3 regions of the Marinobacter sp. LV10R510-11A genome follow, and region 2 is predicted to be linked to each of the others. Evidence: predicted binding sites of a transcription regulator. Region 2 holds the regulator's gene; each other region holds the start of a gene.
The links. Region 2 encodes sigma-54, which starts transcription at its own class of promoters, with help from an activator protein. Its sites were predicted from a motif close to ANTGGCATNNANNTTGCTNT; they were not measured.
Positions count from the first base shown of each region.

Region 1: the regulator sigma-54 is predicted to act here: its motif matches at 1,250-1,269, upstream of glnA (glutamate--ammonia ligase).
Region 3: the regulator sigma-54 is predicted to act here: its motif matches at 1,216-1,235, upstream of CPH80_RS21960 (PEP-CTERM sorting domain-containing protein).

Region 1 covers NZ_LT907980.1:2,467,719-2,469,990, reverse strand. The annotation lists gene glnA (glutamate--ammonia ligase) at 1-1,072, opposite strand, end outside; gene typA (translational GTPase TypA) at 1,686-2,272, shown strand, end outside.
Region 2 covers NZ_LT907980.1:4,357,865-4,360,136, reverse strand. The annotation lists gene lptB (LPS export ABC transporter ATP-binding protein) at 1-365, shown strand, start outside; gene CPH80_RS21010 (RNA polymerase factor sigma-54) at 547-2,076, shown strand; gene hpf (ribosome hibernation promoting factor) at 2,183-2,272, shown strand, end outside.
Region 3 covers NZ_LT907980.1:905,958-908,229, forward strand. The annotation lists gene istB (IS21-like element helper ATPase IstB) at 1-299, shown strand, start outside; gene CPH80_RS21960 (PEP-CTERM sorting domain-containing protein) at 419-1,177, opposite strand; partial or broken gene CPH80_RS04325 (ATP-binding protein) at 1,671-2,013, shown strand; gene CPH80_RS04330 (hypothetical protein) at 2,016-2,272, shown strand, end outside.

The sequences.
Region 1 (2,272 bases), 1.9 Mb from region 2:
GTACTTCCACGCGGCGGGCTTTCGGGCTGGTTACATATGGGATGCGGATAGATGCAGAACGGTTGCGGGCAGAATAAGCCAGCATCACCGGGGCCTCGTAGCCTGGAACTAGGCGCTTGTAACTGTTGGTGGCCGGGTTGGTAAACGCGTTGATAGCCTTTGCATGCTTGATGATACCGCCAACATAGAACAGTGCCATTTCGCTCAGGCCCGCGTAGCTATCGCCTGCAAACAGGTTTTTGCCGTCTTTATTCAAGCTCATGTGCACGTGCATGCCCGAACCGTTGTCACCGACGACCGGCTTTGGCATAAATGTGGCGGTTTTGCCGTAGGCGTGGGCCACGTTGTGCACGCAGTATTTCAGAATCTGGACTTCGTCCGCTTTTTTAGTAAGCGGGTTGGGGCCAACACCGATTTCACACTGGCCTGCCGTGCCCACTTCGTGGTGGTGCACTTCAATATCTAGCCCCATGGACTCCATGGCCGCACACATGGCGCCTCGCAAGTCGTGCAGGCTGTCTACGGGTGGTACTGGGAAATAGCCGCCTTTTACGCCCGGGCGGTGGCCCATATTGTTCCGGTTAAAATCATCCCCGGAGACCCAAGCTGCTTCTTCGGAAAAGAGCTCATACATAGAGCCCTGCATGTCTGTTTTCCATTTAACAGAGTCGAAAACAAAGAACTCTGGCTCAGGGCCAAACAGTGCGCCATCTGCGATGCCCGTAGATTTCAAATATTCTTCGGCGCGGTGGGCAACGGAGCGGGGATCCCGTTCGTAACCCTGCATAGTGGAGGGCTCAACAATGTCACAAGTAATGTTGATGGTGCATTCTTCGGTGAACGGATCCAGAACACAGCTGCTGTCATCTGGCATCAGGATCATGTCGGATTCGTTGATGCCTTTCCAGCCAGAGATAGAGGAACCATCAAACATTTTGCCTTCGGTGAAGAAGTCCTCATCTACCACGGTTGCAGGCATGGTTATGTGCTGCTCTTTACCCCGGGTGTCGGTGAAGCGCAGATCAACCCATTTGACTTCGTGTTCTTTGATCAAATCAACTGTCTTGGACATTATGCATGCTCCGTAAGTAATCCCGCACTGCGGGTGTATTCGTGATCGGTGTTCCGGATGGTTCTGTGAGACTGAATTCCGGTCTGCGTTACAGGTTTGCGCAGCTTAGCAAAAGCTGTTGGTTCTTACCTTCACATTTCAGCTGTACAGAAGGTTAAAAAGCCTAGTGGGTAGATTAAAGCAAGGTGCTTGCCAGGTTTAAGTAGCGACCCTGAATTGGTGGTTTTTTGCCGGGTAGCGCGCTTTGCGCACGCCGGTGAGGGGGTATTTCCCTGGGTGGACTTCTGCGGCAATGAAACCTTGCACAGTTTTGGTGCATTGCTGTGAGATTGGTTTTGAGACCGCGCGAAAGTGGTGCGTTAAGGTTGCTTGATGAAACTGATTAAGAAATAGGCGTTCTTCTGCATATAAACGGTGCAGAGTTTTCGGTATACTGCGCGCCGCTTCATTTTCTCCGCATGTGCCCGGATTATCGATCTGGTTGTCACGTGTGAGGCGCCGGGCCTTTGGGCTCCGGTGGATGAGTTCATTTTACAGATTTGGGTTGGCGTGTGCAGGGTTGCCCCTGAACGGCTTTCTCAGGTCATTGAGTGCATTCCGCAGGAATAATTTTGTGATTGAAAAACTTCGTAATATCGCCATTATTGCCCACGTTGACCATGGTAAGACCACCCTCGTAGACAAGCTACTGCGTCTATCTGGCACGTTGGATCGCAAAGAGCTCGAGAACGAGCGTGTCATGGACTCCAACGACCAGGAAAAAGAGCGGGGCATTACCATCCTTGCCAAAAACACCGCTCTTAAATGGCACGGCTACGATATTAATATCGTAGACACCCCGGGCCACGCAGATTTTGGCGGCGAAGTGGAGCGGGTAATGAGCATGGTTGACTGTGTGCTGTTGGTGGTTGATTCCATCGACGGCCCCATGCCACAGACTCGCTTTGTAACCCAGAAAGCCTTCGCGGCCGGCCTACGCCCAATTGTGGTAGTGAACAAGATTGACCGCCCGAGTGCACGCCCAGACTGGGTTGTGGAGCAAGTTTTCGATCTGTTTGACAGCCTCGGTGCTACCGACGACCAGCTGGACTTCCCGATTGTCTACGCCAGTGCCCTGAATGGCGTCGCCGGTCTTGAGCACGAAAACCTTGCCGACAATATGGATGCCGTTTTCCAGGCCATCGTGGACCACGTGCCTGC
Region 2 (2,272 bases):
TGTTAGAAGAGTTCCACATTACCCATATCCGCGACAGCATGGGCATGGCACTGTCTGGCGGCGAGCGGCGTCGGGTGGAAATTGCCCGGGCCCTGGCCATGGAGCCGGCCTTCATTCTGCTTGACGAGCCCTTTGCCGGGGTGGACCCAATCTCCGTGAGTGATATCAAACAGATCATCCGCCACCTGCGGGATAAAGGCATAGGCGTGCTGATCACCGATCACAACGTGCGCGAAACCTTAGATATCTGCGAGAACGCTTACATCGTGTCTGGCGGACATATTATTGCCTCCGGAAACTCCGAGGCGATCCTTGCCAACCAGCAAGTCAAAGAAGTGTATCTTGGCAATGAGTTCCGCTTGTAGCGTCTGCTTTTTGACACGATGAAACACCCGTTCGATTGTTTTGCTGAGCGGGAGCAAGTAAACTCGGCAGAGAACTTGCAAGGGCTTCACCATATGTCGCCAAGTAGCCGACATATAAAGATTTTTTTGGCCGATGCAAGAAATTCCGAGTGGGTAGAGTGACGGATCCTGAGCGATGGTTATGAAAGCCTCATTACAATTAAAGCTGGGTCAGAGCCTAACAATGACGCCCCAGCTGCAACAGGCTATCAAGCTTCTGCAGTTATCAACTCTCGACCTTCAGCAGGAAATCCAGCAGGCCCTGGAATCCAACCCCCTGCTGGAAACCTCTGAAGACGACGACCAGGTTGAAACGCCGTCGGCAGACGATGATCATAATCAAGACAACACCCCCGACGAATCCTCTCCGGATGCGGCTGCTGACGCTGCCAGCTCTGACTGGGATGAGAGCGAAAGTGCCCCCGACTGGCAATCTGAAAACGAAATCCCCGATACGCTTCCCGACGATCTTCCCGTTGATACCGCCTGGGAAGATGTTTACCAGTCCGCCCCTACCCCGGCTGCGCGGAATGACGACGAAAGCGACCACGATTTCGAAACCCGGAACTCTCCAACGGAAACACTCAGGGATCACCTTGAGTGGCAGCTGAACCTCACCACCTTTAACGAGCGCGACCAGGCCATTGCCCACGCGCTGATGGATGCGGTAGACGATCGCGGGTATCTCACCAGCCCTGTTGAGGATATCTACGCAGGCTTAGCCGACGATGCGGATGAAGACCCTCTTGAGATGGATGAAGTGGAAGCCGTTTTACGTCGGCTGCAGTACTTCGACCCGCCTGGGGTTTTTGCCCGCGACCTTCAAGATTGCCTGCTAATCCAACTAAACCAGCTGCCACCCGAGACCCCTTGGCTCGCCCAAGCACGGCTGGTTATCACCCATTACATAAACCTGCTGGGCAATCGCGATTATGCCCAGCTGCTTCGCCGCAGCCGGCTTAAAGAAGACCAGTTACGGGATGTGCTCGCCTTAATTACCAGCCTCAACCCGCAACCCGGCGACATCATTGATCGCACTGAACCGGATTACGTGATCCCCGACGTTATCGTGCGCAAGCACAACGACCGCTGGCGAGTGGAGCTGAATCCTGACATTGCGCCGCGCATACGCGTGAATGCCAGCTATGCTTCATTAATAAAGCGAGCTGATAGCAGCGCTGACAACACCTACCTGCGGGACCAACTGCAGGAGGCGAAGTGGTTTATCAAAAGCCTGCAAAGTCGGAACGAAACACTGCTGAAAGTTGCCACCCGCATTGTTGAATATCAGCAGGGTTTTCTTGACTACGGGGAGGAAGCGATGAAGCCGTTGATTCTCTCGGATATTGCCCAGCTTGTGGAAATGCATGAATCGACCATTTCGCGTGTAACCACGCAGAAATACATGCACACGCCACGGGGTATCTTTGAGCTGAAGTACTTTTTCTCCAGCCACGTCAGCACCGACGAAGGCGGCGAATGTTCCTCTACCGCTATCCGCGCCATGATCAAAAAACTGGTTGCGGCAGAAACACCGAAAAAGCCATTGAGTGACAGCAAGATTGCGGCCATGCTGGGAGAACAAGGAATCAAGGTGGCGCGGCGTACGGTTGCAAAATACCGCGAGGCGATACACATTCCGCCCTCAAACGAACGCAAGCGCCTGGTTTAAACTCGGCATTTTTTACCGACGTATAGGGATTTCGCAGGCACGTTCATGTGCCCGCACATCATACCGGCTCCCCCCGAGCCGGAGTGGATGACAACAGGAGACGTCTATGCAACTCAACATTTCAGGCCATCACGTAGAGCTGACTCCCGCATTAAAAGACTATGTATCCGAAAAATTTGAACGGCTAGAGCGACAC
Region 3 (2,272 bases), 980 kb from region 2:
TCCTGACTAACCTCGCCAAAGTGGATGTGCTGATCCTGGATGACTGGGGACTCATGAAGCTGAGTGCAGAGAACCGAAGAGACTTGCTGGAAGTGCTGGAAGACCGTTACGGCCGTCGCTCCACCATCGCCACCAGCCAACTCCCTATCGAGGAATGGCATGACGTCATCGGTGACGCCACTCTGGCGGATGCCATTCTGGATCGGCTGGTTCACAACGCCTACAAGATCAATCTCAGGGGTGAATCCATGCGAAAACGGCAGGTAATCTTTATTCCGTCCAATAGGACAGAAGTCTAGCCAGCCGGGGCATTGAGCCCCGGTGGTGTTCGGAATGTGCCATGAAGGGGCATCAGTCACCTCAAATCTCAGGCAATAAAAAGCCCTCACGAAGAGGGCTAATCACTGTTCTTTTTTGCTTACGCTTTCTTGCGCCTGGACCAGCCAAGGCCAGCGAGTCCGAGGCCAAACAAGGCGAGGGTAGAAGGTTCTGGAACTTCAGTAGAGCTTGTGTTCAGCGCTACATAGGTGATGTCGGGGTCAAAATCACCTGCACCGAAGGCAGAGGACACGCCAAAATCTGATGCTTGGCTAAAAAGCACGCTCTCGATGATCAACTCCCTTACTAAACTGTCTGACGTAATCCCGAAATCAAGTGCGCTAAATGTCGTGGCTGCCGCCCCTGCTACACTCGTATCAGCGTTGCCAACTGGCGCATACAATTCGAAGCTGCTAGCCGTGCGATACTGGCGGGTTGTAGACGAACCGTCATCAAGCAGTAACTGTGCGGTAAACACCTCTGCAAAAGGACCAGCTGGATCAAACCCACCATTCTCAAACACAGTAAAGTTGGAGAATGTGAAAGGGGTCTCCCCAAACTTAAGCGTTACGCGACCGACTTCTTTATCATTGCCAATAGCAGCAAAAAATGCTTGTGTCCCAGCCTTGCCTGCTAAAAATTCATCGGAAGCCGCAAGCGAGCCCACTGACTTATTGTTGTCACCAAAGGTGTCACGTGCGCCCGATCCGAAAAGACTCGTTTTGCCACTCAGAACCGCGGAAGTCGGGCCGTTGTTCGAATCAAAGGTAACGTCAGCGAAGGTAATAACGGATGCAAACGCCGAAGAGCTGACAAACGACATCGCAAGAACCGCACCAAATAAGTTAGAAGTTTTCATATTTTACCCCAAATAGTTTTAAATTAAGCCTATGTCAGAATGCATAATTTAAGCCAACATAAATTAAACGATATAATTCAATTATTTAGTGAGATTATCTTAAAGTTATAATATCTAACTGTTAAATTACCTGACACTCGCTTAATGTCCGCAGTGAAATATGGCCTTAAATGCGTGAAATGGCGACTTCGAGTGCCAAACTGAGGCATAAATACTATTTTTATCAGAGTGAAACCCATTATCCTGGTTAAAATAGTTAGGCTCTGATGGTTGTAAAAAACTGACACCAAATGCGACGGCTGAAAATGGCACTTTCGGATATTACAGCTCCAATCTGACGTCCAGAAGCTAACGAAGCGAAGTAGTCCAGTGTAAAAAAATTGACACCGGTTGAAGGTCGCAAAAGTAGTTTAACGGACATATAGCTGGAGCCAATCTCAGCTCAAGTATCTGGGTCGTGGCGCAGGTCCTAAATGTACGCCTACTTTTGGACGCTTGCCGGGAAGGCTACACCGCTCAGTACATTCGCCTACCTCAAACTCCTGACCAACCTCGCCAAAGTCGATGTGCTGATCCTGGATGACTGGGGTCTTATGAAACTGAGTGCAGAGAACCGAAGAGACTTGATGGAAGTGCTGGAAGACCGTTACGGCCGTCGCTCCACCATCGCCACCAGCCAACTCCCTATCGAGGAATGGCACGACGTCATCGGTGACGCCACTCTGGCGGATGCCATTCTGGATCGGCTGGTTCACAACGCCTACAAGATCAATCTCAGGGGTGAATCCATGCGAAAACGACAAGCAAAGTTGACGGGCACCACAGCTTCGGAGTAACAATGAAATCCCCGCGTCGCTACGCTCCGATGGGTGGCAGCCTTGCGCCGGTCCGGGTGGCAGGCTTCAGGTGGAATGGGTGGCAACCTTCAGCGGTTTACGCACTCCTGCTTCATTATGGTGATTTTTGGCAACGAAAGACGCCTTTGTACTACGAGAACTATAAGTTCGATGAATGGAAGTCCATCATTCGAGGATCGCCCATTTCAGGAAAACCTCGAAACGATATCTTTCGCCGTTTTTTGAACGATCTTATTGA